DNA from 3 places in the Sporosarcina sp. Y1004 genome. Region 1 is predicted to be linked to each of the others. Evidence: riboswitches for the same ligand, from Rfam matches in the RefSeq annotation. Region 1 holds a riboswitch; each other region holds the start of a gene.
What was found. A riboswitch is a leader RNA that binds a small molecule or an ion and turns the genes downstream of it on or off. The one in region 1 is predicted to bind S-adenosylmethionine.
Positions count from the first base shown of each region.

Region 2: another riboswitch for S-adenosylmethionine. It lies ahead of AC25Y6_RS15595 (TraB/GumN family protein); the one in region 1 lies ahead of metA (homoserine O-acetyltransferase MetA).
Region 3: another riboswitch for S-adenosylmethionine. It lies ahead of AC25Y6_RS11715 (YezD family protein); the one in region 1 lies ahead of metA (homoserine O-acetyltransferase MetA).

Region 1 covers NZ_JBYHFQ010000005.1:86,964-91,665, reverse strand. Annotated here, with positions in the region: gene AC25Y6_RS05390 (hypothetical protein) at 1-107, shown strand, start outside; gene AC25Y6_RS05385 (NUDIX domain-containing protein) at 250-1,005, shown strand; gene AC25Y6_RS05380 (PP2C family serine/threonine-protein phosphatase) at 1,002-1,697, shown strand; gene AC25Y6_RS05375 (hypothetical protein) at 1,893-2,072, opposite strand; SAM riboswitch class I at 2,211-2,317, shown strand; gene metA (homoserine O-acetyltransferase MetA) at 2,486-3,394, shown strand; gene AC25Y6_RS05365 (hypothetical protein) at 3,455-4,213, shown strand; partial or broken gene AC25Y6_RS05360 (DUF421 domain-containing protein) at 4,426-4,702, shown strand, end outside.
Region 2 covers NZ_JBYHFQ010000026.1:42,553-47,254, forward strand. Annotated here, with positions in the region: gene AC25Y6_RS15585 (phosphoadenylyl-sulfate reductase) at 1-339, opposite strand, end outside; gene cysC (adenylyl-sulfate kinase) at 573-1,172, opposite strand; SAM riboswitch class I at 1,354-1,454, opposite strand; gene AC25Y6_RS15595 (TraB/GumN family protein) at 1,594-2,763, opposite strand; SAM riboswitch class I at 3,245-3,348, opposite strand; gene AC25Y6_RS15600 (ABC transporter ATP-binding protein) at 3,437-4,228, opposite strand; gene AC25Y6_RS15605 (ABC transporter substrate-binding protein) at 4,340-4,702, opposite strand, start outside.
Region 3 covers NZ_JBYHFQ010000015.1:65,102-69,803, forward strand. Annotated here, with positions in the region: gene AC25Y6_RS11700 (methionine ABC transporter permease) at 1-533, opposite strand, end outside; gene AC25Y6_RS11705 (methionine ABC transporter ATP-binding protein) at 523-1,524, opposite strand; gene AC25Y6_RS11710 (MetQ/NlpA family ABC transporter substrate-binding protein) at 1,530-2,351, opposite strand; gene AC25Y6_RS11715 (YezD family protein) at 2,466-2,636, opposite strand; SAM riboswitch class I at 2,947-3,057, opposite strand; gene msrA (peptide-methionine (S)-S-oxide reductase MsrA) at 3,127-3,687, opposite strand; SAM riboswitch class I at 3,787-3,897, opposite strand; gene AC25Y6_RS11725 (hypothetical protein) at 4,482-4,702, opposite strand, start outside.

The DNA of each region.
Region 1 (4,702 bases):
TCGTTGGCGGAGGAGGGGGTTATTCAGAAGAAACTGGAAACTCTTCGGTAGGCCAAGGAGAAGGAGGTGGGGGGGCGTATTGCCATCCGACCTCTAGGTGTCTATGAAATAGATTCGGAAAAAGTTAAGTTTAGACCTATCATTGACCCTAAATTCACTTTAATACTCTTTTCTGTTTTCACATTGGGTCTAATTCGGTTATTGAAAAATGCTCGTTAAATATGTATTTGTTTAAGGGAGAATCATTATATGCTGTATCGCAGAAAAACGTACAAGATAGAACCGCCGATGTACGAAACGTTTACACAGTTTTTCCACACCTATTTGCTTCCGAATCAGCTGACGCATGGGGCGCAGCTGGTTGGACGGTGGGTTGATGAAGAACTGACGGAGATTATGGCATTATGGTCATACGATAGCAGAGCACATTATGAAACGGTGGATGCCGCCATCCGAGCTTCTGAAATGCATACACAAGCGCAAAGACATCGAAAAACATTCGGTTCGTTATATACCTCATCAAATGAAGAGTTTTTCACTTCGACAGGGGATTATGGGCAATCTAAACAGATTGTTGCTGTTAGTGGTTACATTGTAAATGAGGAAGGACAGGTATTGCTTGTACGGAACAATCACCGAAATGATACATATGAAATGCCGGGTGGACGAGTTGAGCCAGGTGAAACGTTAAAAGAAGCGGTTAAACGGGAAGTGCTAGAAGAAACAGGCATCTACGCTGAAATCGGTGACATGGTCGGCGTTTATCAAAATATCACGGCGGGTATCATCTCTATAGTTTTCCGTGGGAGAGTCATTACTGGTGTGCCGGCTGCACAGCCTCCTGAAACGATTGACGTACAATTTGTTGACTTTGATAAAGAACAAGTAGAAGACTGGATAAAACGCCCGCAATTCGTTTCTAGAGTGAAGGATGCCTTGAATAAAGAGACGATTGCCTATGAGGGTTATGAAGTGAGGCCATATCGATTGGTCGAGCGTTCATGAATAATCACTCTTGGGTTGGAAGTGAAAAGGACTTTATCGATGAACGGGATGTTCGGTGGGTTAATCGGATGGCAGTTGGTCGTTTTGGAGGCAATTCTTCAGCGGGACAAACCAAGAACGAGGATGGCTTTGTTATTTGGCAAAATGAGGATTGGGAATTCGCGGCTATTTTGGATGCACATAAAAGTGCCGAAAGTGCGAAACTTGTCATTGATACACTTGAACAGTTTAAAAGTGATTTTGTAGAGATTATAAACATAAAGGGTTTTCTTGATTTTAAATATTTGGAAGTAAAGCTCCTTGAGATTTTTCAATCCAAGAAGTTTTTGGACAAATGCAGGTGTGTCACAGGAGAAACGGCTTGTCTTATCGTAGTGAGGAAAGCTAATTATGTATGGTGGTTTTCCGTTGGAGATTGCCTAGTATACGTATTACATCCGGATCTGATTGCGCTGAACCAATTTCAACTCAACCAAAGGCAATTCTTCGAGTGGATTGGTCAGGTGAATACGTTTGAGCAAGCAGTACCATGCTACACTTCAGGAACAAGAGAATTGAGAAAAGGTAACAACCTTATTTTTTTGACGACTGACGGTTTGGTGGAATGCCCAGGTGAACCTTTTTCGAATCCATCAAATCTTGTTGCTGAGCTGAATGAAAAAAACTCGATGAAGGTATTTCACAGTTGTTAACGGAAATTGAGAGACAAAATGTACGAGACAGTACAACAATTGTTGCATGGAATGTGGAAGTAGAAAAGGAAGGCAGCATCCCGAGCGATTATAGGGGATAAAGGAAGATTTAAAGCAAGCGCAGAACGCAGACTGAGTATAAATAAACTCCCGCGTCAGCATGACGCTGGCGCGAGGGTTCATCGTTTTACTTACTCATTTTCTTTTTCTTGCATTTGGATTCATACGTTCTCGCTTTGGTTTCAGGGAACTCAGTTCAGCAAACTCGCGAGCAATTTCTTCACTCATGTCACCAGGTTTAATTTTTTGGTTTTTCGGTGTCTGCGGTAACGAACGCGCATTGTTCCCGCCAGTTTTGTTGTCATCTCTCCCCATTGTAACAGCTCCTTTCATTTCAATAAGTACTTTGTTAAGGTGGCTTTATAAGAGGGATTTATCCGATGAAAATTTTTGCAATAGAAAAAGACCTTTTACAATAGTAAGTTAAGTAGTATAATGGAAGTTAATTAAATATTCTTATCAAGAGAAGTAGAGGGAATTGGCCCTGTGAAGCTTCAGCAACCTCTGACCTAGTCAGGAAGGTGCTACCTCCAACAAGATCAATTCTTGAGAGATAAGAGCTTAGAGCCTAAAAAGAACCCTCTTTTCTTATCATACAGAAAAAAGGGTTTTTTATATTTTAAAAAGGTAGGAAGTTATAAGGTTTTCAAGATGAATTGCATCGAGTTGCAGGAGCCTACCGCTATTTAAAAAATCATACATATAAAATCGAAAAGGGGATACGACAAATGCCAATCAATATACCGAAACAATTACCGGCAGTAGAACTATTGAAGAAGGAAAAAATATTCGTGATGGATGAAGATCGTGCAACATCTCAAGATATACGTCCTATGACTATTGCAATTCTAAATTTAATGCCTGAGAAAGAAAGAACTGAGTTACAGCTACTACGATTGCTGGGAAATACACCGTTGCAAGTAAATGTTACATTTTTGAATACAGCAACACATGATTCGAAAAATGTTAGTAAAACACATCTAGATGCATACTATGCGACATTTGAACAAGTGAAACATCGCCGTTTCGATGGCTTGATCATTACCGGTGCACCTATTGAGCATTTGGAATTTGAAGATGTTAACTACTGGAAAGAATTAATGGCAATTATGGAATGGTCAAAATTAAATGTAACATCAGTTTTACATATTTGTTGGGGTGCTCAAGCAGCTCTTTATCATCATTATGGAATTGGAAAATTTGAATTGCCGAAAAAATGCTCAGGCGTTTTTACACATCGTTTATCCGATCCTACCATCAATCTTTCACGAGGCTTTAATGATGAATTCAGAGCGCCGCATTCACGTTATACGTCTGTCTCAATAGAAGAAATTGAAAATGATCCTCGTTTACTTCTACTCGCCAAGTCTGAAGATGCAGGAGCTTTCATAGTCCTTTCCAAAGACAACAAACATATTATGGTTACAGGTCATTTGGAATATGACGCGGATACACTTGCGGAGGAATATGCACGTGACCTTAAAAGAGGGGTAGACATTGAGATACCACAAAACTATTTTCCGAATGATGATCCCACTAAAGAACCTTTGAACACATGGCGCTCACATACTCATTTGCTTTTCTCAAATTGGCTTAATTATTATGTCTATCAAGAAACGCCTTATGTGTGGGAATAACTGTTTAATGACCTTTTTATCGTATAGTGCATAAGATAATACGACAAAGGGGGAAAAAGTGTGGGGTTGTTTATCAATGAAAAAGGGCATCCGAATGTCTTTAAAAATAATGAGGACATTAAAAATCAAAATCAAGAACACTTCAAAATAGACCCTTTAGCGGAATGGATGAAAGAACAGAAGGAAGCGACCGAAACAACCAACCGCCGGTTTAATATGATGGAGAACTTACTGAAACGACAAAGTAAAGCACAATCAAATCGAATGATATCAATCCATGAACAACTATCGGGATTAAAAGAAAATGATATCCGTCGTGAAAGTTTTGAGAAGGAAGCACAAAATTCGTTTTCGAAATTAGAAGATAAGAATCAAGTGCTTCTTGAGAGGTTTTGGAACCTGAGAAATTCGAATCAGGATTGTAATGTGCAAGTAAAGGGTATAAGTCAATCAAATCAAGAAATTATAAAGCGCATTGAAATAATTACATCTGCAAACGAGGAAGTACTCTTTAAAATAAATGAGCAGATGAATCAGCAACAGCGATTATCTGACCAATTTTCGCAGCATAAGAACGTTCAAAAGGATGTAATCATAAGGTTGGACAACCAAGAGGGATTGTTGGAGAAGGTAGTAAGACAACTGGATAATCTCCGCTCTGCCCTTTACGAGCGAACATCCTTTTTAACAAGAAAAATAGAAGGCAGCTATAATACGACAACTTCGCGCGTTCCTAAAGTACTGAGCGGACAGGAACAAAATTCGACACGTTTCATGTTGAATCACAAGCAGGAAGAAAAAGAGGAAAATACTGAATGAACAGGTCACGCTCACTTGATTTGAATCCAAACATGGTAATTGATACAGAGAGAGCTTTCCAACAGTCATTTCACATGGCTATTGGATGTGCTCTCTTTTTAATAATTAAACTTCAAGATACTAACATGTATAGGCGATAGGTAATAATGGAACACTTCCTCTATAGTGGAGGTGTGGTTTTGGATAAATTTTTAGAAGTGGATTTTTGGGAAATGATCATTAGGACAACGTCTGCATTTCTAGTCCTTCTTATACTTGCCCGGTTTTTAGGGAAAAAGCAAATTTCTCAGCTAACTTTTCAATTATGTTACCGGTATTACAATTGGGTCAATTGCAGCAGATATAGCAGGAGAATCTAGAACGCCATTTTTAAATGGGGTGATTTCAATGATCTGGTGGGCATCTTTGACAATGCTAATGAGTTATATTGCATTTAAATCTAAGAAAGCACGAATAATACTAGATGATCAGCCGACTATTGTCATATAT
Region 2 (4,702 bases), on a different contig from region 1:
TTTTTCTCCATGTGCATCAGCCTGTTCTTCAACCGTTAAGGCTGGCTTTTTCATTTCTATATCGAGCTGTGGATAACGCGTTTTGATGTCATCGATGAGGGTATACGTTTCTTGAAAATGAAGCCCTGTATCCAAAAACACCACTTTTGCAGTTGGTTTTGTTTTCGAAATCAAATCAAGCATCACAATTCCTTCTACACCAAAGCTACATGCATATACAAGATCAGCATCATATTCGTCATAAGCCCATCTCAAAACATTTAAAGCACCCTTTGACTCGTCGTCAATGTTAAACGTTTCAGTAGGCTTAAACCATGTGTCATACGTTAGTTTCACCATAGAAACTTCTCCCCTCATAAAATTAATGATGTAACTTCTCTTTTTAAGACGAAGTTAACCATTCAATGGTTAAAGCCATCTATTGTTCATATGTTCGGAATTTTACATTCAGTTAGAATTCCCGTTCTACTTATGATTGAAATTAACAATATCTTTATTAATCCTATCTGTCAAGTCGGTTTAAAGGTATTCTATTCCTACAACACCAAGAAGTTACATGTCTATTGGTTTTTTCAGATATATTTATTTTCGTTTAAATAATTTACGATGACTTTAACGGATTCTTCAACGCTTAGCTTATTTGTATCAATAGTGATTTCTGGGTCAACAGGTACGTCATAAGGAGCATCGATTCCTGTGAAATTTTTCAACTCTCCCAATCTGGCTTTCTTGTAGAGTCCCTTTGTATCGCGTTCTTCACATGTTTCTAAACTAGCCTTCACGTAAACCTCGATAAATTCATTTGGTTCGACGAGGTCGCGCACTTGATCCCGATCTTCCTTGTATGGAGAAATGAACGCTGTTAACGTGAACAATCCTGCATCAATCATTAGTTTTGAGACTTCACCGATTCTACGAATATTTTCCGTTCGGTCATCTGGACTAAACCCTAAATTCTTATTTAAACCATGCCGGACATTATCTCCATCCAACCGATAGGTATGAATACCTTTTTTATGTAACGCTGTTTCTAACGCTACTGAAATCGTCGACTTTCCTGATCCTGAAAGTCCTGTAAACCATAGAATTGCACTTTTATGCCCCTTAGCTTCTTGGCGATTGTCTTTTGTTACCTCTGATTCGTGCCAAACGATATTTGTAGATTCTGTCATTATTCTCTCCCCCATTTTCTCTATTTAGTTTACAAAAAAAGACAACTTTTAAACCGATACAAATAATCGATTAAAAGATGCCTTTAGTTGTCTAATTAGCATGTATTCTATTACGTAGAAAATAAAAAACCACTTCTTAATAGTGCAAGAAGAGGTTAATTAATCGAACAAAAAATTTCTCTTCTTATCTTCTAAACTTTCGTTTAATGGAATTGGCACAGTACTAAACAGTCTGTTGCCGAGGTTTCATTGGGCCAGTCCCTCAACCTCTCTAGATAAGATATGAACTATTAAGTTGAGACCAATATTACATTATGAAAAAGACATTGTCAATGACTTATCAGATAATAAATTAAAGTCTATTGGTTTAATTGGTTTTAAATATCCTTCTTGTGTCGATAACAAAAAAGCTATCTATTTTTCATTTAAAGTTCTCAAAGAATACACGTATGACATCAGCCCCACCTATAAAGGTACCTAATGTACCTCCTAGGTTTGTGAGGACGACAACTAATAAGACTCGTGTTACCCTATTTGCCCAAAAACCTTTAATCGAAAATACATCTTCAGATAATCTTTCGAAATCGCCAACGCTTGGTCTACGGAAAAATGCCTGAACAATTCCGGATACCCACCCCGCTGCAATCAAAGGATGTAGGGTTGTTATTGGAGCCGAAACAAAGGCAGCCAAAATGGCTAGTGGATGTCCCAGTGCCGCAGCCGCACCAATTGCCGAAAGACTACCCGTCCACAATATCCAACTTAGCGCTTGGTCAAAACCCGCGGAAGGATTTGAAATAAAAGTATATGCAATTATAGAAAGAAGGAGCACTGGAATTGCCCACCCAATAATTTTAGGTAGTTTTGATTTGACGGGCGTTTGCGATAATGCTTGTAAATCATGCTCATTATGAATTTCCTTGGTAATCCCTGGAATATGTGCCGCCCCTAAAACAGCCACTACTTTTTTCCCCGGTGCATCTTTAATTTTCTGTGCTAAATACTGATCACGTTCATCAATTAAAGGCTCCTTTAGTTTCGGAAAAGTTTCTGTGAAATCGTTTAATACCGCATTTAAAGTGTCCTTTGATTTCATTTTTTCTAGGTCTTCTTCTGAAATGCTTTCTTTGCTGAATATACTATATACGACCGACGTGAGAAGTTGGCTTTTCCCCATAAAACCGATATTACCCCAAATTCTGGAGAACGTTATTTGAATATTACGATCGGCGAGCACAAGTTCTGCACCAACTTCATTTGCCGATTCAATCCCCTGAATCATTTCCTGCCCAGGCTTTATATTAAATTGTTTTGCTAAACGGTTTTGAAAGGAGGAAATTGCCAGATTCATTAAAAGTAAAGATGCTTTCTTTTCTTTTATTACCTTAAAAATATCTGTCTCCTTCCACTTGCTTCCTTCCATGATAGATTGATAACGTTGTTCATCCAATTCAATACAAACCGAATCAGGTCTCTCTCTGTCGATTACTTCTTTTACCTGATCTGCACTTTGCTTTGAAACGTGGGCTGTTCCAATAAGAATTAATTCTTTTCCATCTAAATTTATTCTCGTAATATTGTCTTCTTGCATGAACAAACATCCTTTGTAGAACTAATTTCTTATTAGTAACCTCAATCTAGTGATCACCAAAAGACGGTCTAATATTAATAATGAATCAGTTTGAAACAAAATTCAATTATATTTCATTATTAATTAAATATGAGTCATTCCACCAAGGAAAAATCGTTAGATAGAATATGTGAAATCCTTTGGCTAGACTTGCTTTAAAAACTTTTGCGTTCCTTGATCTTTAGGATATAGAAAGCTTACTTGGGTTGTTCCTTCATTCACGATATTCTACGTCACAGTTAACACTTCTCCGATCAATTCCGGAACCAAGACAGAAACTTGTTCTTCAATTTGATTTGACGTTATTATTAATTTTTATCTCTTTCTCGTACAACTTCTTTAACCACTCCTCTTGACGTTCCATCTTTATCATTCGTAAATCTGAATAGAAAAAAACCTCTTTTCAAAATAGAAAAGAGGGTTAAGCAATCATCAACTGTTACTCTAATATCTCAAGATTTCACTCTTACTGGATTTAGCACCTTTCAGTCAGACTGAGGTTGCTGATGCGCCATCAGCCAGTTCCTGAGCTTCTCTAGATGCAAAATATGAAGTTGTTAGTAATTTCAATTTATCTGTTCAATACTCCAGAGAGCGTTTTTCACAATTCAATTACTAGCGATTATTATGACCGTTACCACACTACCCTTTGGCGTTTTCTATAAACTTTATTTTCTTTATAATTCTTTTCTCCTTCTTTTCCCATACCTAAATAATGTTCACGTACTTCTTCGTTTGATAATAGGTAGTTTGCATCGCCTTGCATTACAACCCGCCCACTTTCCATAATATAGCCATAGTCAGAAATTGACAGTGCAACATTGGCATTCTGCTCAACAACTAATATAGATGTGCCCTCTTCTTGATTGATTTGTTTAATATTTTGAAAAATCTCTTTAACGAGCAGCGGTGCAATCCCTAATGAAGGTTCATCCAGTAATAATAGCTTTGGTTTTGCCATAATGCCTCTGCCAATTGCAAGCATTTGCTGCTCCCCACCAGACAGGAATCCCGCTTTTTGGTTTTGAAGAGCTTTAAGTTTTGCAAAATAAGTGTAAATCTTTTCTATATCAGACTTGATATTAGAACGATCCTTCCGTGTATAAGCTCCAGCCATTAAATTTTCTTCAACAGTTAGATCTTTAAATACACGTCTTCCCTCCATGCATAGGAATATTCCCTTTCTAACAATTACGTCAGGTGTGATATCGTTTATTTTTTCACCTTCAAATTCGATAGTTCCATCAGTTATTTGTCCTCCATCACCGGAAAGCAAACCTGAAATCGCTTTTAAAGTTGTCGACTTACCTGCTCCGTTGCTGCCCAGTAAGGCAATTATATTACCTTCAGGAACATGAAGTGACATCCCTTTCAATGCAAGAATATTTTTCGAGTAAACTGCTTCAATATTTTTGACATGGAGCATTTATTTCCTCCTTCCACCAAAGAAAACAAAAAGGTAAGCATATGAATATCAATTACTATTCCCATTCTTGTTTCTGGATGCACTGGTTTAGTATGGGTTGTCCATTTTAAATTAATCGTTGTAGCTAAAGTAATCAGTCAACGGTTCCCATTGTCCGTCTTTTACGATACCTAGACGTGTCTGCTCAGTACCCATATGACTTTCTGCGCTAAAACTGACCGGAGCACCCAATCCACCGAGGTCTAAATCCTTAATAGATTCAATACCTGTACGGATCTCCTCCCCTGTAAGATCACCATCTGGATGTACTTTTGCAGCCTCTTCAATCCCAGCTACTAATATTTTCGCAGTCGTCCATCCTTGAATGAACTTCTGATTAATATCCTCAAGCGTCTTGCCTTCAGCTTCCAAATACTCTTTCACATCAGCCATACCTGGTAGGTCTTCATAAGGCAGTGCATGTGATAGGATTCC
Region 3 (4,702 bases), on a different contig from region 1:
CGAATCGCTAAGTCCCCGATACCACCTCCACCAATCATCCCGGCCATTGCCGAGTAGCTCAGTAAGCTAATAACTGTGACGGTAAGTCCGGCAATCATCCCTGATCTCGCTTCTGGAAGCAACACATCCTTGATGATCAACCACGCAGATGCACCGGTAGATTCGGCCGCTTCAATGACGCCTTTGTCAATTTCCCGCAAAGACGTTTCCACCAGGCGGGCATAGAATGGGATTGCCGCAAAGGTCAGTGAAACACTCGCTGCAGTGGGTCCCATTGTCGTACCGAGAATAAGTTTCGTCACAGGAATCAAAACGACGAGTAGTATAATGAAGGGAATCGATCGAATAACATTGACGATTGTCCCTGCGACACTCTGTAGGACTCGGTTTTGCCAGAACATCCCTTCACTTGTTACAAATAGACCAACGCCTAAAGGAACACCGATGACGATTGCAAATGCGACGGCAATCCCCATCATCCAAGACGTTTCAAGAAAAGCATTTCCGAAATCAGTAATAATATCAGGCGGCATTTGCGAGCACCTCCAATTGGTTTGTCCGTGTTGTAATATAGTCGATTGCATTCTGTAATTCTGTTTTTTCTCCATCAATTTCAATGATGAGCGTTCCAAGCGGACGGTCCTGTATGTACGTTATCTGACCGTGAAGAATATTGATGGCGACGTTGTATTTCTTCAACGTTTCTGCAATGACGCCTTCTTCAGCAGATTCCCCGCGGAACACGATTTGGACGATTGACCCTTTTCGGCCCGTTAGCAAGCGATCTGGCAATGTTAAAGAATGGACCGTTTGCACAAATTGCTTTGTTAAAGCCGTTGCTGGATTCGCGAACAAGTCATAGACGTCACCTGCTTCAACGACTTTCCCGTTTTCCATTACTGCGATGCGGTGACAAATCTGTTGTACGACTGCCATTTCGTGCGTGATCAAGACAATTGTAATGCCTAATGTCTGATTGATTTCCTGAAGCAATTCTAAGATGGACGCTGTCGTTGTCGGGTCAAGCGCCGAGGTTGCTTCATCACATAGCAACACTTTCGGTTCATTTGCCAGTGCACGTGCAATGCCGACACGTTGTTTTTGTCCACCCGATAATTGAGCTGGATAATGTCCCGCACGATCCGACAAGCCGACCATGTCAAGTAATTCAGCGACGCGTTTCTTGATTTCACTCTTGCTTTTGCCCGCAGCTTTCAATGAAAATGCGACATTATCTGCGACCGTTTTCGAGCTGATCAAATGGAAATGTTGAAAGATCATGCCAATCTTCACACGTTCTTTCTTAATCTCTCTCTTCGTCAATGAAGTCATTTCTTTTCCGTCGATGAAGATTTGCCCCGCCGTCGGTGCTTCCAACATGTTCAAGCAGCGCAACAATGTACTTTTTCCGGCGCCACTGTAGCCGATAATTCCGAAGATTTCACCTTGCTGAATGGTCAGGGTGACATCTTCAACGGCTTTCACGTCTTTATATTGTTTTGTCACATTGACGATTTCAATCATTTAAGTCACTCCTTTTCTGCTTGATAAGGTGGTAGCACATAACCCGCTGCATTTTCTTTCGTGTATTCATAGAATTCGTCGGAATGATACGCTGCCTTCAATGCTTTGGCAAACGGCTTATCTTCGTCTTCTTTTCGTATCGTCAAGTAAATCAAGTAATCTTCAGATGTTTTCTCCACATCGACCGCTTCTGTTAATTTCAAACCTGATGCCAGAGCGAAGTTCCCATTGACGAATGCGAAGTCAGCATCACCGAGTGACCTAGGTGTTTGCGCCGCATCCAGTGGTTGGATTTTCAAGTTGTATTTATTGTTTTCCACGTCTTTTTCGGAAGCTGTTATCGGATTAACATCCTCAGAGATTGTGATCCAGCCGTAGTCTTCCATCATGTTCAAAGATCTTGCCAGGTTTGTTGGGTCGTTTGGCAACGTCACCGTCATGCCTTCTTTTACATCCTCAAGAGCTGTATGTTGGTCCGAATAAAGTGCAATTGGAGCAGTCGGAACGCCATATGCAGGAACGAGGTCCATGTCATGGGATTCATTGAAATTCACTAAATAGTTTCTATTTTGGAATAAGTTCGCGTCGATATTTCCTTCATTTAGCGCATTGTTCGGCTGGATATAATCATTGAACTCGACAATCTCAACCTCGAAGCCGTCTTTTTCAAGTATAGGAATAATCCCTTCCTTCAATTGATCACTATAAGGACCCGCTGTTGCGCCGATCTTAATCTTCTTTTCATCATCTGCAGATGCAGACCCGCACCCCGCCAATACCAGTACACTAATTGCAATAAGCAATAAATTTCTAAACACTTTTTTCATCTTCTATTCCCCCTAAATTTCTAATTTATATACAAAAAAGGCCTCCAGCAATTCGCAATATTGTCTTTGAACAATATCGTGAAAGTCAAGAGGCCTCCGGTTGTCCGGTCAGCTTCACTTCTTATTTTCAGTTTTCAGTACTGGGAACCGTTTTTTCTCAGTTCGATCGATTTGAACGATTTGTCCTTCATGGATGGTAATGTGTACCTCTCCAAAATCCAAACCTTTCAGCGCCTGCGTAATCGCATCGATTTTAACTACATCCTCATTCACTTTCAAAACCATTGCGCATCCTCCTTTTTTTTACTGAGTGAAAGTCACAACGTCTAATCTGATGATTGGCAATCAATTACGCCTCGGCGTAATTGCGTCCAGATTTTGAATCGAGCTTGCTCGATTAACTCCTTTCAAAATCTGTGACATCCGCCGGAGGCTTTATCTTTGTTCAGCGGGCGGTTGGACACCCATTGAACAGGATAACAAAACCACATTCATCTCCCACCTATAGAGGTGAGAGTCTTCTGCTGAAAAAAGATAAAAAAGCGGCCTCTTGTGAACTAAGAGGTCGCCGAAACACGTAGTTTGTAGGCAAAACCTCTCATCTGTCAGATGACGAACGACATCTGCTGGAATTGGCACCGTTTGAATGAATTCAATGGTTGCTGAGGCGTCAAAGGGCCAGTCCCTCTGCCTCTCTTTATAAGAGTTTTGTTTATGTAATTGATATTCATAATAATCCATCTATTCCGATGTGTCAACTATACTTTAAAACTATTTACTTTTTAAGTGACGCCTCTACCAATTTTTCATTCCAATTCTCGCGAATGAAGGGCGCTCTTCCCGACTCTTCTTTGAAGACTTTATATTTTTCTGGGTTCTTTTGATAATAGTCTTGATGATAGTCCTCAGCTGGATAAAAGATAGTTGCTTCAACGATTTCTGTGACAATTGGTTTTTCAAAGCGTCCACTTTGGATTAATGCTTCTTTTGAGCGTTCCGCAACTTGTCTCTGTTCCTCATTATGATAGATGATCTCCGTGCGGTAAGAAGTTCCCCGACTGCCAAACTGACCATCTGCATCCGTCGGGTCAATTTGCTGCCAATAGAGGTCTACTAATTTTTCGTATGAAAAGACTGTCGGATCGTATGTGATTTGCACCGCTTCCGTATGTCCCGTAACCCCCGCACGCACTTCCTCGTACGTCGGATTTTCAGTGACGCCTCCAATATAACCGGAAACTACTTTTTCAATACCGGGTTGCGTATCAAACGGCTGCACCATACACCAAAAACACCCACCCGCAAATGTTGCCAATTCAACTTTTTTCTCAGTCATCATAATCCCCCTTTTCGTTATAATAAACGCCCCTGTCATATAAAAACGACCCCTTCCTATAAGAAGAGGTCGCCGCATGACAAATATCGCGTGCAAAACCTCTCATCTGTCAGATTCATAATAAATCTGTTGAAATTGGCACCGTTTGAACACTGTTCAATGGTTGCCGAGGCTTCACAGGGTCAATCCCTCCGCCTCTCTTTATAAGAGTTTTAGCTATGTAATTGATATTCATACTAGTCTATCCATTTAGATAAGTCAATGTCTGAAAATATAATTTTGTGATTTTTTACTATATTGAGTAAGATATACGATGTTTGAATGTTTAATATCATGTGATAAAAGAACTAGAGGTAAGCAGCATTGTTAATACTTTTAAATAGGTGAGTAAGTGAGTGGAATTGGTGCTATTGGTACTTAAGGATTATTAATTATTAACCGATTTAAATTTGGTTGGGTTTCTTTGTTACTTCTTAACGGTTTTTCTGGATAGCGTTTTGTGTGACTTAGTGACTGTTAGTGAGTCGGTTTTGTGGGGTGTAGATATCGGTGGTTGAAAACAATATTTGGGCGGTCCTCCGCCGGGTTCGGGCGGTCGCTAAACAGATTCGAGCAGTCTACCGGCGGCTTCGGGCGGTCGCAAACCAGATTTGAGCGGTCTACCGGCGGATTTGGGCGGTCTCTATCGATATACGGGCAGTCTCCCCCCCGTTTTATTGACGGTCAACCACTTAGAGATGGGCGTGTGTAGGAATATAATCCGTAGGCTACCAAAAAGGCCACCTTCGAAAAATTCATTCCTCTGTAGGCACTTGAATCGAATGTTTTGTTAAATAATCCTTTTTAAAGTCGGGATAGTGAGATTTCCACAAGGTATGTACGAAATACAAAAAGGGCAGCGCGGCTATTGGCAGTAGGAATAATAAGAACCAATATGGACTTTCCGTAATTCCTAGGATTGCGCCGCCTATGATTCCAAACAGAATATAAAGAATAGAACCAGAACAAAGGCTTG